2 regions of the Bradyrhizobium sp. CCBAU 65884 genome follow, and region 2 is predicted to be linked to the other one. Evidence: riboswitches for the same ligand, from Rfam matches in the RefSeq annotation. Region 2 holds a riboswitch; the other holds the start of a gene.
What was found. A riboswitch is a leader RNA that binds a small molecule or an ion and turns the genes downstream of it on or off. The one in region 2 is predicted to bind cobalamin.
Positions count from the first base shown of each region.

Region 1 (5,380 bases), on a different contig from region 2:
GATCGCTCGGCAGGCGCAACTGACAAAACCGACCGGCGCGCTCGGCCGGCTCGAGCAGCTCGCAATCGAGCTTGCGGGCCTGCAGGCGACCGAACAGCCGCGTGCGGCACGGGTGCCGATCATCATCTTCGCCGGCGACCACGGCATCGTCGCGCAGGGCGTATCGGCCTATCCGCAAGCCGTGACTATCGCGATGATGGCGAATTTCGCCGCCGGCGGCGCCGCGATCTCGGTGCTGGCGCGCGAGCTTGGCTCGAGCCTGGAGGTGGTCGACGCCGGCACGCTGGCGCAGGACGAGATGGCAGGAATCGTCACCGACAAGCCGCGCCACGGCACGCGCGATTTCAGCGTCGAAGCCGCTCTCGCACCCGCCGAGCTGGGGTTTGCCTTCGAGGCCGGCCAGCACGCGGTTGCGCGCGCGGCGGCCCATCATCCTGATCTCCTGATCTTCGGCGAGATGGGGATCGGCAACACCACGACCTCGGCGGCAATCGCGGCGGGCCTGCTCGGCATCAGCGCCGAAGAGATTGCGGGGAGCGGCACCGGGATCGATGCGGCGGGGCGCGCGCACAAGGCCCGTGTGATTGATGCTGCGATCGCGCGTCACGGCGTTGGCGGCGCTTCGCCGGAAAAAATCCTATGCGCCGTTGGCGGCCTGGAGATCGCGGCGATCTCAGGTGCGATCATCGCGGCCGCGCAGCGCCGCATCCCTGTATTGATCGATGGCTTCATCGTATCGGTGGCGGCGCTGGCGGCGGCACGTCTCAATCCGTCGTGCCAGCCGTTCCTGCTGCCGTCGCATCAATCGGCGGAGCAAGGGCATCGGCTGGTGCTGCGCGCGCTGAACGTGCAGCCGTTGATCAGCCTCGATCTCCGGCTCGGCGAGGGATCGGGCGCCGCCATCGCGCTGCCGCTGGTGCGCCTCGCCTGCAGCCTCCACAATGGCATGGCGACGTTTGCGCAGGCCAATGTGCCGGATCGTCCTAGCTGATCCGCTGATTGACGGAGACGACGCGCCAGCCGCTCAGGAGGCGATCGATCCGGGTCAGCGACAGCGGATCGACCACGAAGCGCAAGGCCGCCTGCGGCGTCAGGTCCAGCGCGATGCAGAGTGCGGCGCGGATGGTGCCGGAATGCACGACGAGCGTGGCCGATCCGGCTGCGATCCGCGACAGGCCCTGCCGGACACGCGCGACCTGATCCGCAAAGCTCTCGCCGCCCGGCGGTCGTCCGCCAGCTGGATCGCTCCAGAACTGCGCATAGGCCTCACCGCGGGTCGCCTCGAGTTCGTCATGGCGATGGCCGGTCCAGTCACCAAAATCCTGCTCGCGGAATTCACTGACGGGCTCCGGTTCGAGGCCCAGCGCGCGCGCCGTCTCGACCGTACGCCGCGACGGGCTGGCATAGCCGGCGGCATCCGGTGGCAGGTGCCGTCGCACAGCGTCCAGTTGCGCGCGATCGCTGAGATCGGCCGGCGCGTCGGACGCGTGGATCGTACCTGTGACGCCCGCGACGGGCGCGTGCCGTATCAACCAGAGGAAGGTCTCGCCTTCCATGCTCATCTCCAAGGAAGTTGGTCGTTGTGGCCATAACGCCGCAACTGGCACATTGACTCTGTTGTGATGGTAATCCTAGATGCTCGCGACGGTTTCCCCGAGAGGGGATGAAAAGGGAATACGGTGCGGGGACATTGTCCCCAACGCCGTGGCTGCCCCCGCAACTGTGAGCGGATAATCCTTCGTCAGAAGCCACTGGGTCCTCGGTCCCGGGAAGGCGACGAAGTGGTGATGACCCGCGAGCCAGGAGACCTGCCGTCAGCCGTGGTCACACGCGAAGATGTCGGTCGGGGAGTACAGACATTCGGCTTCATCGGACGGCTGAAGGGCCAAAAGGTGAGACCTCGTTCGCTGTGACGTGCCACTGACGTCATACCGAGGCCCGAAACCGTGTCTTCCATCCGTATCGTACGACCGCGAAAATTCCTGCTCGCCTCCGCGGCACTCACATCCTTTGCCGCTCTCGATCCGCCCGCTGCGCTGGCGCAGCAGGCCCGAGAGCCCCTGCCGCCGGTCGAGGTGTCGCCGGCCCAATCCCGCAAGCAGGCCAAGCCTGCCGGCCGGGAGGCGCAGAGCACGCGCCGCGCAGCAGCGCGCAGGCCGGCGACCGCAGCAGCGATGCCGAAGCCTGCCGTGCCGACTGCGGCACCCCCGACGCCGCTCAACAGCAATGCCGTGGCCGAAAGCGCCTCGCGGCTCGGCCTGACGGTGCGCGAGACGCCCGCGACCGTCGAGGTGATCTCCGCGGAGACCATGCGCGAGCAGGGTTATCGCACCGTGTCCGACGTGGCGCAGGGGGCGGTCGGCGTCACCTCCGGCGATAATCCGGCCGAGCCTTCCGCCTTCTCGATGCGCGGTTTCACCAACAGCCAGATCAACACGCTCTACAACGGCATCAAGATCGGTCCGCAGAACATGACCTCGCGGATCATGGACACCGCCAATCTGGAAGCCGTGGAATTCCTGAAGGGCCCGGCATCGCTGATCTCGGGCGAGGGCGCCGCCGGCGGGGCGATCAATTTTGTGACCAAGCAGCCGCACACGGGAGCGATCCGGAACGAAGCTGATTTCTCCTGGGATTCGCTCAGCTCGTTCCGCGCGCATTACGGCTCGGGCGGCAGCACCAATGTGCAGGGCCTCGACTACCGCTTCGACATCAGCCGTTCGGCGCTCAACGGCTTTGCTGACGACACCAATACTAAGATGCTCGATGTGTCGGGCCAGCTCAACTATCGCATCTCGGACAGTCTCAAGATCTGGGGCGCGATCGAGTATCGCGAGGATCGCTCGAAAGCCTATTGGGGCGCGCCGCTGGTGCCGATCGCTTTCAGTGGATCGCACGCGACGACGGGGATCGTCTCCGGCAACTACTTCAACAGGACTGATCTTGGGGCTGTCACGATCGACGACCGCACCTTCAATACCAACTACAACGTCCTCGACAACCGCAACGTCGCGCAGGAGGTGTGGCTGCGCGGCGGTTTCGAGCTGAAGCTGGCGCCGGACCTGACGCTGAAGAGCCAGGCCTATGGTTACGGCGCCGAGCGCAGCTGGTTCAACAACGAGGTCGAAGCGTTCGATTCCACCAACAACCAGGTGTATCGCGAGCGCTTCTATGTCGCGCACAGCCAGCGCCTCGTCGGCAACATCACCGATTTGATCTGGGACACGAATATCGCAGGCTTCGACAACCGGCTGGTCACGACGCTGTCGTCGAGCTATCTCGATTTCGTCAGGCCGGGCGCGGCAAACTTCCCGAACGATTATGTCTCGCTGGTCGATCCCAACCGCGGCTTCTACGGTCTGCTCACGACCAAGCAGCAGACCGCGCGTATCGACAACGAGGCGCTGTCGTTCGAGGACCGGCTGAAGCTGACGCGGACCTTCGCGCTGATCGGCGGCCTGCGCGTCGAGCACATCGGGCTCGATCGCAACTCGACGGATGCCGCCGGCCTGGTGAACGCGGGCTTCCCGTTCACGAAAGACTGGGCGCCGGTGACGGGCCGCATCGGTTACACTTGGGAGGCCGTGCCCGGCCTGACTTTCTTCAGCCAGTACGCGACCGGCGCCGACGTCTCCGCGAACACCAGCTTCCTGTTGTCGCCGACCCAGCCGCTCGACCTGACGACCTCGCGTACCTACGAGACCGGCGTCAAGCACCTGTTCTGGGACAACAGGGCGGAGTGGTCTTTCTCGGCCTACGACATCGTGCGCAAGAACGTCTATGCCGCGGCCGGCGGCATGGCGCTCAACATCGCCGGGCGACAGGAGTCGAAGGGCGTCGAGCTCGCCGCTTCGGTCCGTCCGATCGATCCACTGCGTCTGTGGGGCAACATCGCCTATGTCGACGCCCGCTATGCCGACTACAATTTCGTCGGCGGCTCGTTCTCCGGCAATACGCCGCCGAACGTGCCGCGCATCGTGGCGAATGCGGGTGCATCCTGGCGCTTCTTCACGCCCTGGCCGGTGGAGCTCGGCATCACCGGCCGCCATGTCGGCGACCGCTACAACACCGATGCCAATGTCGTGACGATGAAGGCGTATACCGTCGCCGACGTCTACGCCTTCGTCGATATCCCCAAGACGGTGTTCAATGCGGTCGACCAGGCCCGCCTGACCTTCCGCGTGCGCAACATCACTGATAAGCGCTATGCGATCTGGGGCGATCCGTTCTATCCCGACCAGATCCTCCTCGGTGCGCCGCGCACCTATGAGCTCTCGGCCGCGTTCAAATGGTAGGGCGCTGAACGGATGATGAGCGCGATCGTCGTTACGCATCGCTGGCTCGGGATCGCGTTCTGCCTGCTGTTCGCGATGTGGTTTGCGACGGGGATCGTGATGCACTTCGTTCCGTTTCCGTCGCTGACGGAAGCGGAACGGTTTGCCGGCCTTGCGCCGGTGGATCGTGGAGCGGCGAGGATCCCGGTTGTGGAGGCGGTCGCTGCGAGCGGGGTCGCGGGCGCCGTGCGCGTCCGGCTGATCCAGCGGAGCGATGCAGCGGTCTACATCGTGTCGGGATCATCGCGCGTGCGCGCGGTCCGCGCCTCCGACGGAGGGGATGCGTCGGTCGCGATTGCCGATACCGCGCTTGCCATCGCGCGGGAGCACGGGCGCAATCGCGGGCCCGATGCCGCGCGGGCCGCGGTCGTTGCGCTCTCGGACCATGATCAGTGGAGCGTGCCGAACGGCTTCGATCGCCACCGGCCGCTGTTTCGTGTGGCGTTCGGCGATGCCGCCGGAACGGAAGTCTATGTCTCGTCGTCCACCGGCGAGATCGTCCTGGACACGAGGCGGCGCGAGCGGGGCTGGAATTGGGCCGGCAGTGTGCTGCACTGGATTTACCCGACGGTCCTGAGAAGCAATTGGTCGCTGTGGGATCGCGTCGTCTGGACGCTGTCCTTGCTGGCCTTGATCGCGGCGATGCTTGGTGCGGTGCTCGGGATCGCGCGGGTGCAGCTGCGAGGGCGCCGGATGTCCTCGCCCTATCGTGGCTGGCACGCGTTGCACCACGTCATTGGCCTCACGGCAACAATGTTCGTGCTGACATGGAGCCTCAGCGGCTGGCTCTCCATGGATCACGGCCGGCTGTTCTCGCGCGGACAATTGACCGCGGCCGAATCCGGCGTGATGAACGCGTTGCCTGATTGGACGGCTGCCCCATGGCTCGATCGGCAGCCGATATCGCCCTCGGCCCGGGAGATCGAATGGTTTGCCTTCAACGGCACTGTCTACCGGCGCGACCGGGTGGGCCTCGACCGTCAGGTCTTGATCAAGGCAGGGGACGCGCCCCGCGACGGACCAACGGAATTTCTGGACGTGCATGA
Region 1 is NZ_LBJU01000134.1:432,039-437,418, reverse strand. Features, by position in the region: gene cobT (nicotinate-nucleotide--dimethylbenzimidazole phosphoribosyltransferase) at 1-991, shown strand, start outside; gene XI03_RS39965 (histidine phosphatase family protein) at 984-1,556, opposite strand; cobalamin riboswitch at 1,629-1,830, shown strand; gene XI03_RS39960 (TonB-dependent receptor) at 1,947-4,295, shown strand; gene XI03_RS39955 (PepSY domain-containing protein) at 4,308-5,380, shown strand, end outside.
Region 1: it holds a riboswitch for cobalamin, as region 2 does, so the genes downstream of both, XI03_RS39960 (TonB-dependent receptor) here and XI03_RS02625 (ribonucleoside-diphosphate reductase subunit alpha) in region 2, are expected to answer to the same signal.

Region 2 (5,380 bases):
GGGCCTCCGATCCGATAGGCCTTCAGCAGCCGGAATGCCTGCCGCGATGTGACCCGAAGCAGTTGCGCTGCCACTCGCACTGCAATCCGTTCCGCCACAACGTCCCGCAACACATGCACCCGGTCGATCTCAGCCCGGCTCATCGACAGCACCGTCATCCCTCAAAAACCCCAGGTCCCATGCCTTAGACTGAACGCATCTACCCGGGCCGGCAAGGGCCCCTGCCCCGCATTGATGGCGCTTTTGGACGCAGCCAAGGGATTTCAATGATCCTTCGGCTGCTATGAGTCCACGGAACGAGAAGTCCTCTGGTCCCCTGTCGCATTCGAGCGGGTTCGGGTTGTAGAGCCCTCCACATCATAGCCGCTGAAAACAGCCGCCCCCCATCGGCGGCTTACACCACATTCGCCAGCCACCCACAGGCCCTTCATGAATAAAGATGGGCTAGATACGGCCGAAAGCCGCCCACACCCCGTTTTCGCCGTCCCAGCTGCCGCGGCTTGCCGCCTTGGAGTACTCCGTGGCGCGCTGCTCGAAGAAATTGGCGTGCTCGACACCATTGAGAATCTCGACAAGCCACGGCAATGGATGCGCCTTGAGCTGGGTGAATCCGCCCTCCTCGGCCTCGAAGAAGCCGAAGACCGGGGCAATCCGCAGCTGGGTCAGTCGCCAGTCGGCGACATAGCGGACGTAGGCGTGGATCTGCTCAGCTCGCATGCCCTCGATCTTGCCGAGGCCGAAGGCGAGATCGACGAAGTTCTCCTCCAGCTTCACCATGGTCTTGGCGACGTCGACGATGTCGTCACGGACAGCGCGCGTCACCGCGCCGGTTTCGCGGTGCCATTCGTGAAACAGCTTGATGATACCCTCACAATGCAGACTCTCGTCGCGCACTGACCAGCTTACGATCTGTCCCATGCCGTTCATCTTGTTGTGGCGCGGGAAGTTGAGCAGCATGGCGAAGCTCGCGAACAACGCCATGCCTTCGGTGAAGGCGCCGAACATCGCCAAGGTCCGAGCGACATCGGCCACGCTGTCGACGCCGAACTCGTGCATGTAGTCCGCCTTGGCGCGCATCTCGGCATAGCCGCGGAATGCCTCAAACTCGGACTTGGGCATGCCGAGCGTCTTGAGCAGCAGCGCATAGGCGTCGATATGAACCGTCTCCATGTTGCTGAAGGCCGCCATCATCATCTGAACAGTGAGCGGCTGGAAGATCGGGATGTAGCGCTTGAGATAGTTGTCCCCGACCTCGATGTCCGACTGAGTGAAGAAACGAAAGATTTGGGTGAGCAGCGCGCATTCGCTGGCCGTGACGCGGTCCGACGCCCAATCCTTGAGGTCGGCGCCGAGCGGCACCTCCTCGCCCATCCAATGGGTCTGCTGCTGGCGCTTCCAGAACTCGTAAGCCCAGGCGTAGCGATCGACATCATAGGTTCCGGTCGCGTCGAGCAGCCCCACTCGTCCCTTGCCGATCAGCGTACGCGGATCGACGGCCGAAAGATCGATCACTGACATGCAAGGCACTCCTCATAATCAGTACGCTGTGGCTGCGGCGCCGCCACCTTGTCGCTGTCGCCGATCTTGCCAGCGAACGCCGCGCGCGAGATAGACTTTGAGCGGCAGTAGTAGAGGCTTTTCAATCCGCACTGCCATGCCGTCCAGTGCAGCATGTGAAGGTCCCATTTATCGACATCGGCTGGGAGATAGAGGTTGATCGACTGGCTTTGGCAGATGAACGGGGCGCGGTCGGCGGCAAGCTCGACGATCCAGCGCTGGTCGATCTCGAAAGCGGTGCGAAAGATCGCTTTCTCGTGCTCCGACAAGATGTCGAGACGGGCCACCGACCCTTCGTGTGCTATAATCGACTGCCACATCGCCGAAGTGTCGGCGCCCTTCGCCGCAAGCACTTTGGCGAGATGCGGATTACGCACCGAGATGGCGCCGGACAATGTCTTATGGGTGTAGATGTTGGCCGGGATTGGCTCGACGCAGGCGCTGGTGCCGCCGCAGATGATGCTGATCGAGGCGGTCGGCGCGATCGCGATCTTATGGCTGAAACGCGCCATCACGCCGCGTTCCAGGGCATCCGGGCACGGACCACGCTCGCGCGCGAGCGTCACGGATGCCGCGTCGGCGTCGCGACGGATTTTTCGGAACATGTTCAGATTGAACGACTTGGCCATGACACTTTCCATTGGAATGCCCTTGGCCTGCAGGAAAGAGTGGAAGCCCATGACGCCGAGGCCGACGGAGCGCTCACGCAGGGCAGCGTAGCGGGCACGCTTCATGCCGTCCGGCGCCACCGTGATGAAGTGGCTGAGCACGTTGTCGAGGAAGCGCATGACATCCTCGATGAAGGTGGGCTCCTCACTCCACTGGTCCCAGGTCTCGAGGTTGAGCGACGACAGACAGCAGACCGCGGTGCGCTCCTCGTCGCGATGATCGATGCCGGTCGGCAGGGTAATTTCGCTGCACAGGTTGGAGGTCGAGACCTTGAGGCCCAGCTCGCGCTGATGCTTGGGGAGCGCGCGGTTTACGGTGTCGATGAACAAGAGATAAGGCTCGCCAGTCTGGAGCCGGTTCTCAAGGATGCGTTGCCACAGCTGGCGGGCATCGATCTGGCGGACGACCTCGTTAGTCTTCGGGCTCCGTAGAGCGAATGCGGTGCCGGCGCCCACGGCACGCATGAACTCATCGGTGACGTTGACGCCGTGATGCAGGTTGAGGCTCTTTCGGTTGAAGTCGCCGGACGCCTTGCGAATCTCGAGGAACTCCTCGATCTCGGGATGGTGGATATCGAGATAGACCGCCGCCGAGCCGCGCCGCAACGAGCCCTGGCTGATCGCCAGCGTCAGGCCGTCCATGACGTGGATGAACGGGATGATGCCTGAAGTGACGCCGCCCTTCACCTTCTCGCCGATCGAGCGAACATTGCCCCAGTAGGTGCCGATGCCGCCGCCGTTGGAAGCAAGCCAGACGTTCTCGTTCCAGGTACCGACGATGCCTTCGAGCGAGTCCGCCACCGAGTTGAGGAAGCAGGAGATCGGCAGGCCGCGCGTGGTCCCGCCGTTGGAGAGCACCGGTGTGGCCGGCATGAACCATAGCCGGGACATCGCATCATAGAGACGTTGGGCATGCGCAACATCGTCCGCGAAAGCGCAAGACACCCGCCCGAACATGTCCTGGTAAGTTTCGCCGGCGAGCAGATAACGGTCGGTCAGCGTCAGCTTGCCGAACGACGTCAACAAGTCGTCGCGCGACGGATCGAGCGTGAGGTCGGCCGGCTTTGGCGATGGCGCGAGGGGCCACGGCAGCGGAGCCGGCGATGGCGAAAGGGGCACCAGACACGGCTCAGGCGCCGCAGGCTTCGCCTGCGCTAGGCGCGGCCGCACACTCGGTGGCGCGACGAGATGACCACGCTGATCGAAATCGTAAGACGGCGACATCGGCAACCCCGCGATGTTAGGCGCCGGGGCCGCGCGGACGACTTGCGAGGAGAGCTGGCAAATGTGCCCGGCTGCAAGCGCCCCACCGGGGCACCCCGCCCGAGGACTTTCGTTCAGTCGCGGCAGGTCTCCTGGCTCGCGGGTCGCTGGGGCTGTCGGCCTTCCCAGCGCTGTCGCGCCAGTGACCATGATGACAACCGCTCGCCGCTTACAGTTGCGGGGGCAGCCTCGGAATAGCCGTTGCCGGCGCACCGGGTTCCCTCTTAGCTTCCATCCTACGAGATGCGGGAATGGAAGACCGTGACGGGCTACATATAGGCGCCGCTCGCGGAGATTCGTCAAGGCGGCGCCGTCAAGTTAACGAATTGGAGCAGCCCCGAGGTCAAGGTTCGGCGAGCGCTTGTCGTGGAGATCTCGCGCCAAGTCGCAAAGGCTCGCTCGCGCGAAACACGACGGAAGTCGTCAGTGACGGCTCCGAGAGAGAGGATGTGGAAAAGGTTCGCGACCTGAGCATGAACTGACAGAAAAGTTGAGCCTGACGGGACGATTTGAAACGCTTCATGATCCGATCGCGTCGCCTGTTACCCTTGCGGCGTTCGTGGTCTGGACTATCCCTTCACCCGGCGATGTCCGCTGTAAGTGCTTCCCGTCGAGTCTCCACCCCTCGCCCTGGCCGGGGCTTGGCTCGGGGAATTCTTTCGAATTGATTTGAGAATCTTGAGGGTTCTGTGAGGTCGCGGGGCAGGCTTAACCCGCTCGCGCTATCGTAGCGTGCGACCTCATAGAAGCCGGATTGAACGATGCTGCGGAGTTGTGAGCGATATGGCGATAGTGCAGCTGGTCCAACTGCGGAGAAGGCACGGCTGAGGTCGCCGCGCGTCGGCGCGATATTGATCGGACGTGAGCGGCGCCATTGCTCGGGCCGAGAGCGCGATGCCGCGAGCGATTTGCTGTGCTGCGATGCGCGGCCGAATGACTGACGGGTGAGCGGTGACGAGGGCGGCCACGGCGACATCGGACGTTGCCACCGAGAAGGTGATCCCGGAACGGGTGGATGGTGCAGACGCTGGTCATGACGTGTCACAACGAAACGGTTGGTCGCGGGCGCGGGCTCGTGGGATGACGTCGATACGCCGCATGGTGCCGCCGCAATGCGGGCAGACGGGGATCTCGCATTTGACGAGAGGATCATCGCCGGCTTCTTGATCAGTCGGAGCATTGCGAATGTCAAGGAGCTGACGGCAGAGGGCGATTCTATCGTTGCGTTCGCCATTGGCGAGGAAGCCATATTGGCGGATGCGATGAAAGCCGTCCGGCAGGGTGTGCCGGAGAAAGCGCCGCATGAACTCATCGGCATCAAGCGTCATCACTTTGGCTTTACGATTCTGCCGATAGTCCTTCCAAGAAAAGCTCACCTTGCCGTCCGCAAGCGAGATCAGCCGACTGATGGCGATGGCGACGCGATGCGTATAGCGGCCGAGATAAGCCAGCACCTGTTCGGCCCCGCCGAATTGCGGCTTGGCATAGACCGCCCAGTCGGTCCGTCGCAATTGATCGAGGAGCCGGGCGAACCCCTGGATCGGCGAGATGGGCGAGATCGCCAAAGAAGCCCAACTGGCCGGCCGCGAAGGTAGCTTGCAGCTCTTGCAGGAACAGGCGCCGGAACAGCCGGGAGAGGACGCGCACCGGCAGGAAAAAGCCGGCCCCGGCAAGCGACCCAGCGCGTGCCATCGAACGAGAGTCCACCGCCGGGGCACGACGCAGTGGACATGCGGATGGTGTCGCAGGATCTCGCGCGCGCCGAGCCCTAGCACTTCGGGCAATGCCGCTTGCGACAGGAGTTGTAGGCGATGCGGGTGGCACCGCAGTCGTCGCATTGCTCGACGTGGCCACCGAGCAGAGCCGTCCGGCATGCCGTGATCGCACCCATG
Region 2 is NZ_LBJU01000067.1:1,943-7,322, forward strand. Features, by position in the region: gene XI03_RS40440 (helix-turn-helix domain-containing protein) at 1-158, opposite strand, end outside; gene XI03_RS02620 (ribonucleotide-diphosphate reductase subunit beta) at 445-1,518, opposite strand; gene XI03_RS02625 (ribonucleoside-diphosphate reductase subunit alpha) at 1,509-3,344, opposite strand; cobalamin riboswitch at 3,554-3,767, opposite strand; partial or broken gene XI03_RS02630 (hypothetical protein) at 3,788-4,029, opposite strand; partial or broken gene XI03_RS02635 (IS91 family transposase) at 4,520-5,380, opposite strand, start outside.